Regions from separate parts of the Undibacterium sp. KW1 genome, predicted to be linked through region 1. Evidence: predicted binding sites of a transcription regulator. Region 1 holds the regulator's gene; the other holds the start of a gene.
The links. The regulator LexA, encoded in region 1, represses DNA repair genes until DNA is damaged. The targets are predictions, from matches to a motif close to ACTGTATNNNNATACAGT.
Positions count from the first base shown of each region.

Region 1 (9,772 bases):
CAGATCGACACTGGTGAACGCCAAAGCTATTTCAGGTGTAGTGCGCGACCTGCGTGGCCGCCATCTCGTGCAAATCAAAGGGCTGACAGAAAAGCTGGAAGTCAGCCGCAGTTTCGTGCATTTGTTCAAACAGATGTGAGCGCAAGCGTCCAAGAAAAAGCGCCTCAGTTCGTGTGAACTGAGGCGCTTTTTTATGCATCAGTATTTTTCCCTACAGGATGTGTTTACCTATCCACCAGGCTATGGCTGCCACAAATGCAGAAGCCGGGATTGTCAAAATCCATGCCCAGACGATATTGCCAGCAACACCCCAGCGCACTGCAGACATTTTTTGCGCTGAACCTACACCAACGATCGCACCAGTAATGGTGTGCGTTGTCGATACAGGAATGCCCAGTACCGTTGCCATGATCAGGGTGATGGCACCACCGGTTTCAGCACAAAAACCGCCTACTGGTTTGAGTTTGGTGATTTTCTGACCCATGGTTTTCACGATACGCCAGCCACCAAACAAGGTACCCAGGCCTATGGCTGCATAGCAGGAATACACTACCCAGCTCGGCGGGCCTTTATCAGCCTCACTGGAATAACCGGCAGCAATCAACAACATCCAGATGATGCCCATGGTCTTCTGAGCATCATTACCACCATGTCCCAGACTGAAGACAGAAGCTGATACCAGTTGCAGGCGACGGAACCATTTATCCACTTTCCTTGGTGTCGACTTAACGAACAGCCAGGAGACAATCAGCATCATCACGGAACCCAGCACAAAGCCCAGCAAGGGTGACAAGACGATAAACAGGATGATCTTGTACAGACCAGCAGCAATCAGGGCCCCAGTACCTTCTTTCGCCACTGCAGCGCCTATCAGGCCACCAATCAGGGCGTGTGAAGACGAGGACGGGATACCGAAATACCAGGTCACCAGATTCCAGAATATCGCCCCGACCAGGGCACCAAAGATGACATAGTGATCAACAATGACAGGATCAATCGTACCTTTGCCTATGGTCTTGGCAACTGACAGGTTAAAAACAAAAAAAGCAAATACATTGAATAAGGCAGCCATGGCTACAGCCTGGCTAGGCTTCAATACTCCCGTCGATACAACGGTTGCGATCGCATTGGCGGCATCATGGAAGCCGTTCATGAAATCGAATAACAATGCCAGTACCACCAATAAGATGATGACATACAGGCTCATATGAAAGGATTGCATAAAAGTGAATTCCCTTGTTCGCTCTCTGCATTGACAGAGAACTGTTAAGCGTCAATTAAGCGTCAAAATAAAAAAGTCAGACGCTTAAGCGTTCTCAACAATAATGCCTTCTATGATATTGGCGACATCCTCACAACGATCCGTTACTGTTTCCAGAATTTCGTAAATCGCTTTGAGTTTAATCAGATTGCGGACATCAGGTTCATCGCGGAACAGTTTGGACATGGCAGCGCGCATGACATGGTCAGCGTCTGATTCCAGGCGGTCGATTTCTTCGCACAGTGCCAGAATTTCGCGGGAATTATCCATGTTGTGCAGCAAGGCTACGGCTGCCTTCACTTTCTCGGCACAACCCAGGCAAAGTTCAGCAAGGCGCTTGGCTTCTGGTGTGATTTCACGGATATCGTACAGGGAGATGGTCTGGCCCGCATCTTCCAGCAAATCCAGAATATCATCCATCCGTGTGATCAGTTTGTGGATGTCATCACGGTCCAGTGGTGTGATGAAGGTTTTGTGCAACAATTCTATCGTGTTGTAAGTGACAGTATCAGCCTGTTTTTCTATGCTCTCTATCGCGTGAACACGGATCTCCAGGTCATCAAAGTTCGTCATCAGGGCAACCATTTCCTTGGAGCCTTTGACACATAACTCAGCATGTTGATTGAAGAGTTCAAAAAATTTGCCCTCGGTGGGCATCAAGCGTCCAAACATTTTATTCTCACTGAAAATATAAGATTTCTAGAATTGTCCAGGAAAGTGCATGCATACAAACATGCCTGGCAACACTGTTCTACTTTTAAGTCTTTACAACACCACTTCGTCTCTACCAAGCAATCAATATCAGTTCATACTTTTTTCAATATTATTCGTTATCACCAAACACGGACAAATGACCGACATAGTTATCGAATTTGGTGTATTCACCCAGAAAAGTCAGACGCACGCTACCAATGGGGCCGTTACGCTGCTTACCAATAATGATTTCTGCCGTCCCCTTGTCCGGTGAATCCGGGTTGTATACCTGGTCACGATACAAAAAGATGATGACGTCAGCATCCTGTTCAATCGCACCAGATTCACGCAAGTCAGACATGACAGGACGTTTATTTGGCCTTTGTTCCAGGGAGCGGTTCAACTGGGATAAGGCAATCACTGGACAATGCAGTTCTTTTGCCAAGCCCTTCAAGTTACGGGAAATTTCAGAAATCTCGGTCGCACGGTTTTCACCGGCATTATTGGCTGACATCAATTGCAAGTAATCGACTATCACCAAACCCAGTTTGCCACACTGGCGCGCCAGGCGGCGTGATCGGGCACGCAATTCAATAGAACTCAACGCTGGTGTTTCATCAATGTACAACTGCGCATCATTCATTTTTTGTATCGCATGCGTCAGGCGGGGCCAGTCTTCATCAGTCAGCTTGCCGACCCGCAGGCGGCTTTGATCCAGACGACCTACCGAACCCAGCATACGCATGGCCAACTGGGCGCCACCCATCTCCATGGAGAACACGGCGACTGGCAAGCCACTGTCTATGGCCACGTTCTCACCTATATTCAGCGAGAAGGCAGTTTTACCCATGGATGGACGTCCCGCCACAATGATCAGATCACCTGGCTGCAAACCTGAAGTCATTTTGTCCAGATCAACAAAACCGGTAGGCACACCGGTAATATCGTTCTGGTTGTCGCGGTTGTACAATTCATCAATGCGTTCAACGACTTGTGTCAGCAAGGGCTGGATGGCCTGGAAACCTTGTGCTCCACGCGCGCCCTCTTCGGCGATGGCAAAAATCTTGGATTCCGCCGCGTCCAGCATTTGCTTGACCTCTTTCCCTTGCGGGTTAAAGGCGTCCCCTGAGATCTCATCTGCCACGGTAATCAGCTTGCGCAAGACACCACGGTCACGCACGATCTCTGCATAGCGGCGTATATTCGCAGCCGAAGGCGTATTCTGCGCGAGCGCGTTGAGGTAGGTAAGGCCACCGGCGTCTTCTGCCTTGCCCATGCCATTCAGGGCTTCATACACAGTGATGACGTCAGCAGGACGGGAAGAATTGATCAATTTGACCATGCACTGGAAAATAATCCTGTGGTCATAACGATAAAAATCTTCTTCGTTGATGAAGTCAGCGATACGATCCCAGGCGGCATTATCAAGCAGCAAACCTCCGAGAACAGATTGCTCTGCTTCTATGGAATGAGGGGGGACACGCAAGGCATCAAGTTGAGGATCAGAACCAGCTTTCATGGCGCGCATTATAACCGTTAAATCAGACTATCAGAACGTCCCAGCATGGAGAAATGAACCAGTTTGTGACAAGTTTGTGACAAATAGCGAAATCGCTCAAAATTCGGCCATCCACATAAAAAAAGCCGGGAAAACCCGGCTTTTTTGAATTTGCCAAGAAAGCAAATTAAGCGTGTTCGCCCAATACAGCAACGATAACGTCAACTACTACATCAGTGTGCAGAGCAACGGAAACACTGTGATCGCCAGCGATCTTCAATGGACCTTGTGGCAAACGCACTTGTGCTTTTTCTACCGCAAAACCTTGTTTAGTCAGGGCTTCAGCGATATCAGCATTAGTAACTGAACCAAACAAACGGCCATCTACACCCGCTTTTTGTGTGATTTGCACGGTCAGACCGGACAGTTTTTCGCCTTGAGCTTGAGCTGCTGCCAATTTGGCTGCTGCTGCTTTTTCCAGTTCAGCGCGTTTAGCTTCGAATTCAGCAACTGCAGCTGTCGTAGCACGACGAGCCATACGTTGTGGAATCAAAAAGTTACGTGCATAGCCGTCTTTTACGCGAACTACATCACCCAGATTGCCGAGATTAACGACTTTATCCAACAGAATAACTTGCATATTTTTCTCCTTTACCTTGTCGTCAATTACGCTGTGTGCAAATCAGTGTATGGCAGCAACGCGAGGTAACGTGCACGTTTGATTGCAGTGTCAACTTGACGTTGATACAGCGCTTTTGTACCGGTCAAACGTGCTGGCATGATTTTGCCGTTTTCTTGCACGAAATCTTTCAGTGTGTCGATGTCTTTGTAGTCAACTTTTTCTACATGTGCTGCTGTGAAGCGGCAGAATTTTTTGCGCTTGAACAAAGGGTTTTGTTGTTGACGCTTTTGCTTCAATTTGCTTTTGTCGAATTTTTTACCGAATGCCATTTTTGGCTCCTAATCTAGTAAATGTGTCCCGAATTCAGTGATATGAAAAACGAGACTTTTGCTATTGCGATTTTTGCGCGCTAAAAAACCGGTGAATTCCATGGGCTGTTCCAGGGCAATTTCTGTAAAACGCCGGGATATTTCACCAGCAGCCATCGCAGAAATCTCAAACTCGACCTGGCGGACAGTGTTCGCCTCACGAGTTTCTGAACTATGCATCAAGGTAGCAGAAGCTATCGGAATACCGGCCGGGGTGTAGCGCAATGCGCTTTTTTCCACAATCCGGGCTACGAGCTTCAGCTGATTCACTATTTTTTACGCGACCTTTGTCAATTATTAAGCAGCAGGTGCTTCAACACGTTGCGCTTTTGCAGCATCTTCTTTCTGAACAGCTTTCATCATAGGAGAAGGTGTTGTTTCTGCTTTTTTCAATTTGACTGTCAGGTGACGCAAGACAGCATCATTGAATTTGAATGCTGTTTCCAACTCGAGCAGAGTTTCAGCATCGCATTCGATGTTCATGCAAACGTAGTGCGCTTTCGCCAGTTTTTGAATCATGTAAGCCAGTTGACGACGGCCCCAGTCTTCAACGCGGTGGATTTGACCACCACGGGCTACAACACTTGCCTTGTAGCGCTCGATCATTGCAGGAACTTGCTCGCTCTGATCTGGATGTACGATAAATACGATTTCATAATGACGCATATATTCTCCTTGTGGACAATAAAAATAGCCCGCCTCGGCGTCAAGACGAGTGCGGGAAGAGGAAAGCCGATAATAATAACCCAGTTTTTCATATTGATCAATTAGATCAGTGACTTAGGCAATTTATCTGCCAATTCCTCATCGTAAGTGAGGTATTTTTTCAGATTTCTCAGTAATTACGGTCATTTTGACTTGCATATTCAGCTTTACTGTATAAAAATACAGACTGCTTGTATATACAGCACCTTAACACTAGAAAACGCCATGCTCAAACTCACTTCCCGCCAGGAACAAATCCTGAACCTGATCAAAGACGCCATTCAAAACACGGGATTTCCCCCTACCCGGGCCGAGATTGCGACAGAACTGGGGTTTCGCTCCACCAATGCGGCAGAAGAACATCTGCAAGCTCTGGCACGAAAAGGCGTCATAGAAATTGCGGCAGGTACTTCACGCGGCATACGCCTGCTGGAGTCAGAGTTGTCCAGCCATATCACAGGCAAGCAACTGGCCTTGCCTCACCCCGCTCTATTGCAACTTGCCCTGCCACTGGTTGGCCGCGTTGCCGCTGGCTCCCCGATACTGGCCAGTGAACATATAGAATCCACTTACCACGTAGATCCTGCCCTGTTTTCTGCCAAGCCAGATTTTTTACTGAAGGTGCGCGGCATGTCCATGCGCGATGCTGGCATATTTGACGGTGACTTGCTGGCCGTCAAAAAGGCTGACAGTGCCCGCAATGGCCAGATCGTGGTTGCGCGCCTGGGTGATGATGTGACCGTCAAGCGCTATAAAAAAACTGGCAGCCTGATAGAACTGATGCCAGAGAACCCGGATTATCCTGTCATCAAGATTGGCGACTCGGAAGAAGATTTCGCGCTGGAAGGTCTGGCTGTCGGCCTCATGCGCAACTGGGTTTGAGGTCAGCCCGGGCGTGATTTTACCCTCTCGTTTACTTCACGCCCGGGCAGAATCTCAAGCTTATTTCTCAAGCTTATTTGTTTCTGCCTGCTGGTAAGTCACTCTCTGCTTTCCCAGCCTTTACCAATAAGCGTACACACCATGAATGATTAAAAAGCAGCAGGCATAAAAAAACGTCCGGATGTCCCGGACGTTTTTCATTTCAGAGCAACGAGCTGTTACTTCAAAAACTTAGTGCTTAACAACCGTCGTGTCTGCAGGAGTTTCCGTCGGCGCTGTAGCCGGCGTTGCAGCCGCCACAGAAACAGGCTCATCCACCAAAGGAACAGGCTGAGTTTCCAGTGCAATTTCCAGGACCTTGTCTATCCAGCGTACCGGGATGATTTCCAGTTTGTTTTTGACATTATCCGGGATCTCAGCCAGATCCTTGGCATTTTCCTCAGGTATCAATACTGTTTTGATGCCACCACGATGAGCAGCCAGCAATTTCTCTTTTAGGCCACCGATAGGCAATACTTCACCACGCAAGGTGATTTCACCTGTCATGGCAACATCAGCACGGACCGGGATGCCAGTAAATACTGACACCAGAGCCGTGGTCATGGCAATACCGGCAGATGGCCCATCTTTCGGTGTTGCACCTTCTGGTACGTGGATATGGATGTCGCTCTTCTCGAACACATCCGCCTTGATACCCAGACGTTTGGCGCGGCTGCGTACCACTGTGCGGGCTGCTTCGATGGATTCTTTCATGACATCGCCCAGTGTACCTGTGCGGATGACGCCACCTTTACCTGGCATGGCGACGGCTTCTATGGTCAGCAAATCGCCACCCACTTCAGTCCAGGCCAGACCGACAACCTGACCAATCTGGTTATCTTTAACGGCAACGCCAAAGTCATAACGACGTACGCCCAGGTATTTATCCAGATTTTTTGAATTGACCGTGGCTTTTTTCTCGGTCTTTTTCAACAAGAGCATTTTCACTACCTTGCGGCAAATTTTGGAGATTTCCCTTTCCAGCGAACGCACACCTGCTTCTCGGGTGTAATAGCGAATAATGTCGCGTATTGCACTTTCAGCAACGGTGATTTCGCCTTCTTTCAAACCATTGTTCTTGATTTGTTTAGGCAACAGATAACGCTGGGCAATGCTGGTCTTTTCATCTTCGGTATAACCCGACAGACGTATCACTTCCATCCTGTCCAGCAATGCTGGCGGAATATTGTAAGAGTTGGACGTCGCTACAAACATCACATCGGACAAATCGAAATCGACTTCGATATAGTGATCCGAGAAAGTGTGATTTTGCTCAGGGTCCAATACCTCCAGCAAAGCCGATGAAGGATCACCACGGAAGTCGGCACCCATCTTGTCGACTTCATCCAGCAGGAATAATGGATTACGTACACCGACCTTGGACAGGCTTTGCAAAATCTTGCCTGGCATGGAGCCTATGTAAGTACGGCGATGACCGCGAATTTCTGCTTCATCACGCACACCACCCAGAGCCATACGCACAAACTTGCGGTTCGTAGCGCGGGCGATGGATTGCCCCAGCGAGGTTTTACCCACACCTGGAGGACCTACCAGACACAGGATAGGCGCTTTCAACTTGTCGACGCGCTGTTGTACTGCAAGATATTCCAGGATGCGTTCCTTGACCTTATCGAGGCCAAAGTGTTCGTCCTCCAATACTTTTTCAGCATTCGTCAAATCATTATTGACCTTGGATTTTTTCTTCCATGGCAAATTGACGATAGTGTCGATGTAATTACGCACGACAGTCGCTTCTGCCGACATCGGGGACATCATCTTGAGCTTTTTCAACTCATTCTGTGCTTTGTCGCGGGCTTCTTTAGGCATCTTGGCGGCCAGGATTTTTTTCTCCAGCTCGTCAATATCCGCGCCTTCCTCACCCTCGCCCAGCTCTTTCTGTATCGCCTTGACTTGTTCGTTCAGGTAATACTCACGCTGGGATTTTTCCATCTGGCGCTTGACGCGACCACGGATACGTTTCTCAACTTGCAGGATATCAAGCTCACCTTCGAGTTGACCGAGCAAATGCTCAAGACGTTTTGCCACACTGAAAATTTCCAGGATGACTTGTTTTTGTTCCAGCTTCAGAGGCAGGTGCGCGGCGATGGTATCAGCCAGGCGACCAGCGTCATCAATGCCAGACAACGAAGCCAGGATTTCTGGTGGAATTTTTTTGTTCAGTTTGACGTACTGGTCAAATTGCTGAACGATAGTACGGCGCATGGCCTCCACTTCTGACTCGTCACCTTCATCGACGGCGATCGGTGTCAAATCGGCAAAGAAATGCGATTCAGAATCATGGATCTTGCTGATCCGCGCACGTTGCGCACCTTCGACCAGCACCTTGACAGTGCCGTCTGGCAATTTCAGCATTTGCAGAATATTGGCGATACAGCCAATTTCATAGATATCATCTGCCGAAGGTTCATCCTTGGCAGCAGCTTTCTGGGCAGCAAGCATGATGCTTTTACCCTGATCCATAGCGGCTTCCAGGGCTTTAATGGATTTGGGGCGGCCCACAAACAGGGGGATTACCATGTGCGGGAATACAACGACATCACGCAGTGGCAACAACGGCAATTGGGTTTGTTCGGTAATCAGAGTAGTCGTCATGGCGCACCTTTCATAAATACTGGTTAACAATGTTGGCGCACTGGGCGGAAACACAAGCCCATTCTGGAAAAAAACAATAAAAAAAGCCACTCAGAGAGCTTCTCCGGGTAGCTTTACGATTGAAGCCAGAATCGTTTGGTTAAACCATTGTACTTCGAATCAAATTAAAACAAGGCAAAATAAATAAAAATGGGGAGCTAAGTCCCCATTTTTGTTACTTCGCAGCAAACAATGCCATCAGGCACCAGATACTTTTGGCTGCTCATGGTAAATCAGCAAGGGTTTGGCGCCATTGGTAATGGTATTTTCATCAATAACAACTTTTTCCACATTTTGATGGCTAGGCAAGTCATACATGACATCCAGCAGAGCATGCTCAAGGATGGAACGCAGGCCACGGGCACCGGTTTTACGCGCAATGGCCTTCTTGGCAATCGCTTGCAAGGCTGCAGGGCGGATATCCAGTTCAGTACCTTCCATCTCAAGCAATTTTGCATATTGCTTGATCAGGGCATTTTTAGGCTCTACCAGAATTTGTATCAGCGCTGCTTCATCCAGCTCATTCAGCGTAGCAATCACAGGCAAACGACCTACCAGTTCAGGAATGAGACCGAACTTGATCAGATCTTGTGGCTCAGCATCCTGCATAACCTCGCTGGCGCTCTTTTCAGTCTGGCTCTTGACGCTGGCAGAGAAACCTATGCTACTGCGCTCTGAACGGTCAGAAATGATCTTGGCCAGGCCATCAAATGCGCCACCACAGATGAACATGATATTGGTCGTGTCTATCTGTATGAAATCCTGGTTAGGATGCTTGCGGCCACCTTGAGGTGGCACTGACGCCATGGTACCTTCAACCAGTTTCAGCAAAGCCTGTTGCACACCCTCACCGGACACATCGCGGGTAATCGAAGGATTATCAGACTTACGGGAAATCTTGTCGATTTCATCGATATAGACGATACCTTTTTGTGCGCGTTCAACCTCATAATTGCAATTTTGCAGCAATTTCTGGATGATGTTTTCTACGTCTTCACCAACATAGCCAGCTTCAGTCAGAGTAGTCGCATCGGCGATGACGAAAGGCACAT
Region 1 is NZ_AP018439.1:2,169,943-2,179,714, reverse strand. Features, by position in the region: gene UNDKW_RS09690 (LytTR family DNA-binding domain-containing protein) at 1-139, shown strand, start outside; gene UNDKW_RS09685 (inorganic phosphate transporter) at 212-1,222, opposite strand; gene UNDKW_RS09680 (DUF47 domain-containing protein) at 1,307-1,933, opposite strand; gene UNDKW_RS09675 (replicative DNA helicase) at 2,085-3,473, opposite strand; gene rplI (50S ribosomal protein L9) at 3,640-4,092, opposite strand; gene rpsR (30S ribosomal protein S18) at 4,119-4,403, opposite strand; gene priB (primosomal replication protein N) at 4,413-4,712, opposite strand; gene rpsF (30S ribosomal protein S6) at 4,740-5,108, opposite strand; gene lexA (transcriptional repressor LexA) at 5,373-6,029, shown strand; gene lon (endopeptidase La) at 6,261-8,681, opposite strand; gene clpX (ATP-dependent Clp protease ATP-binding subunit ClpX) at 8,919-9,772, opposite strand, start outside.

Region 2 (9,772 bases), 3.1 Mb from region 1:
CCGTCAAGGCCGCAGTCAATATCCCCGTAGTTGCCAATGGCGACATCACGACACCGGAAAAAGCCAAATATGTACTGGAGGCCACCGGTGCGGACGCCATCATGATAGGGCGGGCGGCGCAAGGCCGACCGTGGATCTTTCGCGAGATCGCCCATTTCCTCAATACCGGCGAGCATTTACCTGCCCCACTGATTTCGGAAGTTCGTGAACTCATGGATGCCCATTTGAAAGCGCACTATGCCTTCTATGGTGACTACCTTGGCGTACGAACGGCACGCAAACATATAGGCTGGTATGTGCAGGACCTGGTAGGTGGTGAAGATTTCCGGCAACAAATGAACTTACTGACGGATTGTGATGAACAACTTGCCGCCGTCAGCAGTTTTTTTGATCACATGGCTGGGGAGCGGTTACAATACCGCCCCTTTGAAGAAAAACTGGCAGCATAAGACAAAGCACTTTCACAAAAACCAATTTGTCTTGCCGTCCATGAAGCATGGACTACCCGCCGCCTGGCTTAACCGAACAGTGATAAAAACAGCATGAGCAAAGATAGCATTCAAGACGCCGTCCACAAAAATCTGGAAAAATATTTCCGTGACCTGGGCGAGCAACCTGCCTCCAATATTTACGACATGGTCGTGTTAGCCGTTGAAAAACCTATGCTGGAAATGGTCATGACGCGCGCATCGAGCAACCAGTCACAAGCCGCCGATATGTTGGGCATTAACCGGAATACCTTGCGCAAGAAATTGCAGCAACACGGTTTGCTTTAATCCATCCGCGAGGCTTGACACCGATTTCCTTACTCACATCAAAAATCATGATCAAACAAGCCCTCATTTCCGTCTCCGACAAGACCGGTGTGCTCGAATTTGCACGTGAATTGTCTGCACTCGGTGTCAAGCTCTTGTCTACGGGTGGCACAGCCAAGTTATTGGCTGACAATGGCCTGCCTGTTACCGAAGTGGCTGACTACACCGGCTTCCCTGAGATGCTCGATGGCCGTGTCAAGACCCTGCACCCTAAAGTGCATGGCGGTATTTTGGCACGCCGTGATTTTCCTGAACATGTGGCAGCACTGGAGCAGCACGGCATCCCTACCATCGATATGGTGGTGGTCAACCTGTACCCGTTCCAGCAAACTGTCGCCAAGGGTGAATGTTCACTCGAAGATGCGATAGAAAATATCGACATCGGCGGCCCGACCATGTTGCGTTCTTCTGCCAAGAACCACAAGGACGTGACCGTCATTGTTGATCCGTCTGATTATGCCGTTGTACTGGCAGAGATGAAGGCAAATCAGAACGTCGTCAGCTACGACACCAAGTTCACGCTGGCGAAAAAAGTATTTGCTCACACAGCACAATACGATGGCGCCATCACCAATTACCTGACCAGCCTGGGTGAAGACAAGGCGCACACCACACGCAGCGCTTATCCACAAACCCTGAACCTGCATTTTGAAAAAGTGCAGGAAATGCGTTACGGTGAGAACCCGCATCAGTCAGCCGCCTTTTATCGCGACCTGAAGTCTCTCGAAGGCTCGCTGGCCAACTACAAGCAATTGCAAGGCAAGGAACTGTCTTACAACAATATAGCCGATGCCGATGCCGCATGGGAATGCGTGAAGTCTTTTGCTGAATCTGCCTGCGTCATCGTCAAGCATGCCAATCCTTGCGGCGTAGCCCTGGGGGCGACACCGCTTGAATCTTATAGCAAGGCTTTGCAGACTGACCCGACTTCTGCATTTGGCGGCATCATCGCCTTCAACCGCGAACTTGATGGCAAGGCTGCTGAAATCGTCGCCAAGCAATTCGTTGAAGTGCTGATCGCACCATCGTTCACTGCCGAAGCGAAACAGATTTTCGCTGCAAAACAAAACGTACGTCTGCTGGAAATTTCTCTGGGCAATGGCTTCAATCTGTATGACATGAAACGCGTAGGCGGTGGCTTGCTGGTACAGGCACCGGATGCCAAAAACGTCTTGCAGGAAGAACTGCGCGTCGTCTCTAAACTGCAGCCAACTCCACAGCAAATGGCTGATATGATGTTCGCCTGGCGCGTGGCAAAGTATGTCAAATCAAATGCAATTGTTTTCTGCGGCAATGGCATGACACTGGGTGTAGGCGCTGGCCAGATGAGCCGCATAGACTCGGCCCGCATCGCGTCCATCAAGGCACAGAATGCTGGTTTGACTTTGACTGGTTCTGCCGTCGCGTCTGACGCCTTCTTCCCGTTCCGTGATGGTCTGGATGTGGTCGTCGATGCTGGTGCGACTTGTGTGATCCACCCGGGTGGCTCCATGCGTGACCAGGAAGTGATTGATGCTGCGGATGAACGTGGTGTCGTGATGGTTTATACCGGTACACGTCATTTCCGCCATTGATAATGATATTGATGCGGTATTGATCCACTAGCGACTCTGTTTAAAACGGCTCTGTTCAAGCAGAGCCGTTTTTCATTCTGCATTCTCGCCTTTATGGCTTACGTCTATATTCTTGCCAGTGCCTCCATAAGTTGGTGTTACCAGCGATTTGATAGCTCGTGTTTATCAGCATAAGAACGGTTTCGTCGGCAGTTTTACTTCCCGGCATAGGGTTTATCAACTGGTCTGGTTTGAACAGGTCGATTCAATTCTTTCGGCCATTCAGCGTAAAAAGCAGATCAAGGCCTGGAAGCGGGAATGGAAGATCAGGTTAATTGAAGAAACCAATCCCTACTGGCGGGAATTGTATTTGGATATTGTTTGAATCTCACCAAGCTCTTTTCCGCTGACGTGCCGCAACCAGTCTTGACGTCGCTCCAGCGAAGGATGGAACCTAGCGGCATTGCTTGTTCACGAATACCATCCGCAAATGTGCAGCAAGTCGGCACGCGACACGTATCAATCACATATAACAATAAACAAAAGTAATCACCCACTCACATAGCAACAAATAAAAATCCAGGCTGATACGCTATACTGCCCAGCAAGACCCGCTCAGCAACACCAGTACCAGCTCACCGATATCCACAAAGAATCCATGAAAATCCTAGGCATAGACCCCGGCTTGCGTACCACCGGTTTTGGCGTCATCCATAAACAGGGTAGCAAGCTGACGTATATTGCCTCAGGCACCATCAAAACCGTCGATGGAACTTTGCCAGAACGCTTGAAGACGATATTGTCAGGCGTGTCAGAAATAGTACGCACTTACCAGCCAGACTGTGCAGCGATAGAAAAAGTCTTTGTGAACGTCAATCCGCAATCCACCCTGTTGCTGGGGCAAGCGAGGGGTGCGGCAATCTGCGCGCTGGTAGCTGCTGACCTGGCGGTGTCAGAATACACAGCGCTACAGGTCAAGCAAGGCGTAGTTGGCCATGGCCGCGCCAAGAAGGAACAGGTACAGGACATGGTGCAACGTCTGCTGGCCTTGTCCGGCCTGCCCGGCAGTGATGCGGCAGATGCGCTGGGCGTCGCTATCTGCCACGCACATAGTGGCGATACACTGGCGACCCTGGGTGCGATTGCACCGGGACTGGCCAAGAAGGGCTTGCGTGTCAAGGGCGGGCGTCTGGTCGGTTAACTTCTGGCGGAACTCGCTACATTGCAGTATCGCAATATCCATATAATTTCCCCGCATTTACCTCGTCAAACGCACAAGAATCGTTTACTATCACTGCTTATTCATACAGTATGAAAGCAGTCTCATGATAGGTCGCATTGCAGGCACTCTGATAGAAAAGAATCCTCCGCAATTGCTGGTCGATTGCCAGGGCGTAGGCTATGAAGTCGACGTGCCCATGAGCACTTTCTATAACCTGCCGCATCTGGGTGAAAAAGTGGTCTTGCTGACGCATCTGGCTATACGCGAAGATGCCCATGTACTGTTTGGTTTTGGCACGGCTGAAGAACGCACGACGTTCAAGCAATTGATCAAGATCAGCGGTGTTGGCGCCCGCACTGCGCTCTCCATATTGTCCGGCATGTCGGTAGCCGATCTGGCGCAGGCGATTACGCTGCAGGAAGCCGGACGTCTGACCCGCGTGCCCGGCATAGGCAAGAAAACTGCTGAAAGATTATTGCTCGAGCTGAAGGGCAAACTCGGTGCAGATCTGGGCACTGCGACTGCGGCACTGGCTGCAGGTGATCATAGCGCCGACATCCTGAACGCCTTGCTGGCTCTGGGTTATTCTGACAAGGAAGCCTTGCTGGCGATGAAATCCGTGCCTGCTGGCAGTGGCGTATCCGATGGCATCAAACTGGCATTGAAAGCCTTGTCCAAGGGTTAAGCGATGACGATACAGACTGACAATCTTTCTTCCAACTTCAGCGAGCCACGCATTATCTCGGCCACGCCCAGCTCGCCCAATGAAGAAGCGATAGAACGCGCCCTGCGCCCCAAGCAACTTGATGAATATGTGGGCCAGGAAAAAATACGTGGCCAGCTGGAGATTTTCATTACAGCAGCCAGGCAGCGTAGTGAAGCGCTTGATCACACCTTGCTGTTTGGCCCGCCGGGCCTGGGTAAAACCACGCTGGCTCATATCATTGCCCGCGAGATGGGTGTCAACCTGCGCCAGACTTCTGGCCCTGTGCTGGAGCGAGCTGGTGATCTGGCTGCCTTGCTGACAAATCTGGAAGCCAATGATGTGCTCTTCATCGATGAGATACATCGCCTGTCGCCTGTCGTAGAAGAGATTTTATACCCGGCACTGGAAGACTACCAGATCGACATCATGATAGGCGAAGGCCCGGCAGCCCGCTCGGTGAAGCTGGATTTGCAGCCTTTTACCCTGGTTGGCGCCACCACCCGCGCCGGTATGCTGACCAATCCGCTGCGTGACCGCTTTGGTATCGTCGCCCGGCTGGAATTTTATACACCGGAAGAATTGACCAAGATCGTGACCCGCTCCGCATCGTTGCTGGGCGCACCGATACAGGCGGATGGTGCGCGTGAAATTGCCAAGCGGGCACGTGGCACACCGCGGATTGCCAATCGTCTGTTGCGACGTGTCCGTGACTATGCCGAGGTCAAGGGTAATGGTGAAATCACCAAGGGTATTGCTGATGCGGCCCTGAAAATGCTGGATGTCGATGCCGTTGGCTTTGACCTCATGGACAGAAAACTGCTGGAAGCCATCCTCTTTAAATTTGGTGGTGGCCCGGTAGGACTGGACAATGTTGCCGCCGCCATAGGCGAAGAACGCGACACCATTGAAGATGTACTCGAACCCTATCTGATACAACAAGGTTTTTTGCAACGCACGCCCAGAGGCCGGATAGCAACCCCGTCCGCCTATGAACATTTTGGCGTAACCATGCCCAGATCGGGCAACAACGGTGACTTATGGGGCGGTGGCTAATACTCCGACCTTCTCCATAGTTTGTGCTCAATCCAACCAAACTTGATGCCATGTCCTTACTAGCCGAACAGCATGCCTATACCTTCCTTGAGGCAAGAGCACGCACCCAGCACTTGAGCCCCCTGAGCTCGCAATTTGATTTAAGCATTCACGATGCGTATGAAATCGCCAAAGCATCCGACACCATACGTGCCTCCGAAGGCGAAGTGCACATAGGTCGCAAACTGGGCTTCACCAATCGCAAACTGTGGACCAAGTATGGCGAAAAAGCCGCCATACGCGAACCTATCTGGAGCAGCCTGTTTGACAGCACGGTGCGCTATGTAGAAGACAGCCATGCTTATCAAAGCCTGACAGGTGCCTTGCAGCCACGTATAGAGCCGGAAGTGGTATTCAAGCTCGGCAGGACACCTGCTGCAGATGCCTGCATAGAAGAGCTGGCAGATTGCCTGGAATGGATGGCACATGGCATAGAGATCGTCGTCAGCCCCTACCCCGACTGGAAGTTTGAGGCTGCCGATGCGATAGCTGCACTTGGCCTGCACGGCACCCTGCTGATCGGTGAACCGCGCATCTTGTCGAGTGCCAGTCGCCAGCATCTGGCTGAGCTGCTGGCCAATGCCAGCGTCTCACTGTCTTGCGACGGTACTTTGCTAAGCGCGGGTTATGGCAGCAATGTATTGGACAGCCCCTTGCATGCGATCTGGCACCTGCATGGCCTGCTGCAGAAGCAACCGCAATTCCCAGCTTTGCACGCGGGTGAAATCATCACCACCGGCACCTGGACTGATGCTTACCCGGTACAGGCCGGGCAAACCTGGGGGACTGCTTTCTCTGGTATCCCATTACCGGGCCTGAGTGTCAGTTTTGCTTAAAACAACCAAACATCAGATACTATGGCGGCAACCTCTGTGAAACACTGGCTGTCTGAATGAAAAAGGCTGACATTTATCGCATGTCAGCCTTTTTCTTTTTTCAGAAACGCATAAACTTTACTGGCAATTCAGCCTGGCAGCCGCTGCCAGCATTGTTTGAAACACTTCACAAAGCAAACGCGAAAAGAGAAAGCACTCACCGGGAGTGCCTTCTCAATCTTGCCAGGCTCTTTTTAAAACTGACCTAAGTCAGCATTAAATTAGAACTTGTGACGGATACCAACGTTAACCAAACGTACATCAGCGCCGTTAGGTACTGGGTGGAAAGTTGCTGAAGAATCAGCGCTACCCAGGTTGATGTTTGCATCGTTGCTTGCGCGGGAGATCGAAGTATACAGGTTAGTACGCTTGGACAGAGAGTATGTGTAACCCAGAGCCAATTGTGTACCGTTAGCAGCTTTCAACAAGCTGTTTTGGTTAGTGGAACGGATGTAGCTGGCGATGATATTACCAGAACCAACTGGCACTGTCGCACCCAGCAACCATACGCGACGATCCAGAGCTGCTGCGCCTACGCCATCATCTTTGATAGAGGAGAAAGCAGCGTGTGCTGTAACTACGTCAAAGTTGTATGTACCAGCCAGCAAGTAGCTCTTGGTTGCATTAGTACCAGCAGCATTTTGCGCATTGCTGTATGCCAGTTCAGCAAACAGAGGACCAGCAGTGTAAGCGCCGGAGAAACCGATGTAACGGCCAGCTGTTGTATTACCAGCAACTTCACCGAAACCATAAGCCAGAGTACCTACGAAACCGCCCAGGTTAGTTGTGTTATAGACAGCGGAGTTGTTGATACGAACGCCACCGTGGTCGAAGTAAGCTGCAGCGCCCAGACCGGATGTGCCGCTACCTGCTGTACCGCTAGTGATACCAGTGCTGAATGGATCGAAGCTGTCGATAGCAACGAATGCTGGTGTGTATTGACGGCCGAAGTTAATCCCACCGAAGTCACCAGACAAACCTACGAAAGCTTGACGACCGAATGCACGGCCACCTTGAGCGGAGCTACCTGTATCAGCATTGATACCCATTTCCAATTGGAAATTTGCTTTCAGACCGCCACCCAGGTCTTCAGAACCTTTGAAGCCCAGACGGGAACCGGATTGAATACCACTATCCAGACCCAGTGTGGAGCCAGCAGGATCGCCAGTGTTTTGATGTTGCAAAGCCATATCAACTACACCGTAGATAGTGACGGAAGATTGAGCTTGCGCTGTACCAGCAACAGCAGCCAAAACTGACAGAGCGATGAGTGATTTTTTCATTGATATTTCTCCAAAGGATTTCACATTGATATTGAACTACATTAAGCACAGTTCGCGCAAAACAGAGCCAAAACATTGATTGCACGAAGAGCGCAAATACTTAAGAACCGACAAGACAGCTAAAAAGAAGTTAACGTATTTGACCAAAAATGGTGTCAGGCAGCCAAGCTAAATCGGCTTTTGGAGGGAATATGGGGGTGTTTTGTCTCGAATAAGCAACAAAAGTTACCTTAAAAGCAATAATTTAAATGCTATTTAATTAACATCGATAATGCCGGACAAGTGCTGAAAAATTACATTATTACCAATGAAAATGAAACAAAAACAAAATTGCAAAGGTCGCCTTCGGCGACCTTTGCAAGTAAAACCGTCTATCTACAATCAGAATGCGTGCAATACGCCTACTGCTGTACGTGTTGCAGAACTATTGCCTGCACCAATGATGCCCAATGCCAGGGAAACATCTTGTGCATTAACAGAACCAGCTTTTGCATATGTCAGGGAAGCATAGGCAGTTGTACGTTTGCTGAATGCATATTTACCCAGCAAAATGTACTGATCAGCTTTACCATCGATATCGCCAGAGCGTTTGGTGTTGTAATAAGCAGTAGTCAAAGTCGTTTGATCAGACAATGTGAAGTCTGCACCCAGGCCTATCACAGCCAATTTGCGGCCATCAGCATTTGGCAGTGCATCAATCTTGATTTTGCCCTCAACTTTGGTATGTGCATAAGTACCGCGCAGCATGACAGTTGGAGCAACTTTGAACTTCGCACCACCTGCAAAGCCAGACAAACTAGCTCCACCAGTATTGTCTTTCAGCTTGGCATAAGACAGGGCTGCACCATTGGTACCGTCAGTAAAGAAGCCTGACACACCGGCATAGTTACTTGCAGCGTTGTCGCCCGCTTTTTCACCAAAGCCATACATCAGCGCACCACCGAAGCCTGACATAATTGGAGAAACGTATTTGATCGAGTTATTTTGACGCAAGCCCGAACCACCCTGATTAGTACCGAAACCGCCATACAGCGCACCGGAATTCAGGGCACTAACCATGACGTTAGGATTGGAACCTGCGTGTGCCAGACTGATAGGGTCGGCCAGACCGACAGAGTCAACACCCAGAATATTATTGCGGCCCAGAGTGACGCTACCAAAACTGCCAGACAGCCCTACCCAAGACAGACGGTCAAACAAGGAAGTATTGCTACCAACCTGATTGAATACATTACCACCATAACCTGCACCGGCCGTGCCAGTGTCATTGGCCAGTGTGCCTTCGAGATTGAAGTTGGCTTTCAAACCACCACCCAGGTCCTCAGAACCCTTGATACCCCAACGGGAGGTCAGTAATTGACCAGCATCCATGGAGAATTTGGAGCCACCAGTTGGTGTCTGATTGGTAGTGGCAACTACGGCTGCGTCGATAATACCGTAGATAACGATAGAAGATTGTGCTGAAGCGGTTGCTGCAAATGCGCTCAAGACTGCGAATGCCAGTATCGATTTTTTCATTGAAAGCGTCTCCAAAATTATTAATTTATGCGGCCACAGTTGAAAAGCTTCGGCCATTATTTTACGAATTTAGTCTTGCCAAGACTTCGAAACCTGCTGATTAAGAAGCTAGATTCCATTGAAACAAATTAAAGGAATTAGGGCAAAGAGAATTTGCGAACGATCGTTTTTAAGCAAATTTTATGTGGCGTTATCGCAACAAGCATCTACTTTCTCATTATTAGAATCTTAAGTTTTCTGTAGGTTTCCAGACTTGGTCTGATGGCGCGGATGCTTAATCCTTCCTACAATAGACACTATATGGCCTGGTATGGCTCATGGCTCCATCATTACATGCTTAAAAACAATATGAATCGACCAATAACATCTCCCAGGGTTAGCCTGGATCAAATAATCAGCAAATTTGACCGCGCCTTGCGTGTGGTCAGCGGCCAGGCCATGTCCAGGCGCACTTACCCTGGTCATGATTTGCCCGATGGTAATTTGTCAGAACAGGAGAAATCCCATAGCGCAGGTTTGATGCGTGTTAATCATGTCGGTGAAATTTGCGCCCAGGCCCTGTACGACTCTCAGGGCGCGAATGCGCATACAGAAGATATACGCCAGCAGTTCGAGCATTCCGGCATAGAAGAAGAAGATCACCTGGCCTGGACGGCAAAAAGGCTGCATGAACTGAATTCACATACCAGCTTTCTGAATCCACTTTGG
Region 2 is NZ_AP018439.1:5,313,912-5,323,683, forward strand. Features, by position in the region: gene dusB (tRNA dihydrouridine synthase DusB) at 1-449, shown strand, start outside; gene UNDKW_RS23895 (helix-turn-helix domain-containing protein) at 543-776, shown strand; gene purH (bifunctional phosphoribosylaminoimidazolecarboxamide formyltransferase/IMP cyclohydrolase) at 824-2,389, shown strand; partial or broken gene UNDKW_RS31240 (GIY-YIG nuclease family protein) at 2,532-2,753, shown strand; gene ruvC (crossover junction endodeoxyribonuclease RuvC) at 3,027-3,569, shown strand; gene ruvA (Holliday junction branch migration protein RuvA) at 3,694-4,275, shown strand; gene ruvB (Holliday junction branch migration DNA helicase RuvB) at 4,279-5,349, shown strand; gene UNDKW_RS23920 (2-keto-4-pentenoate hydratase) at 5,400-6,224, shown strand; gene UNDKW_RS23925 (hypothetical protein) at 6,281-6,472, shown strand; gene UNDKW_RS23930 (porin) at 6,485-7,546, opposite strand; gene UNDKW_RS23935 (porin) at 7,928-9,064, opposite strand; gene coq7 (2-polyprenyl-3-methyl-6-methoxy-1,4-benzoquinone monooxygenase) at 9,413-9,772, shown strand, end outside.
Region 2: the regulator LexA is predicted to act here: its motif matches at 3,662-3,679, upstream of ruvA (Holliday junction branch migration protein RuvA).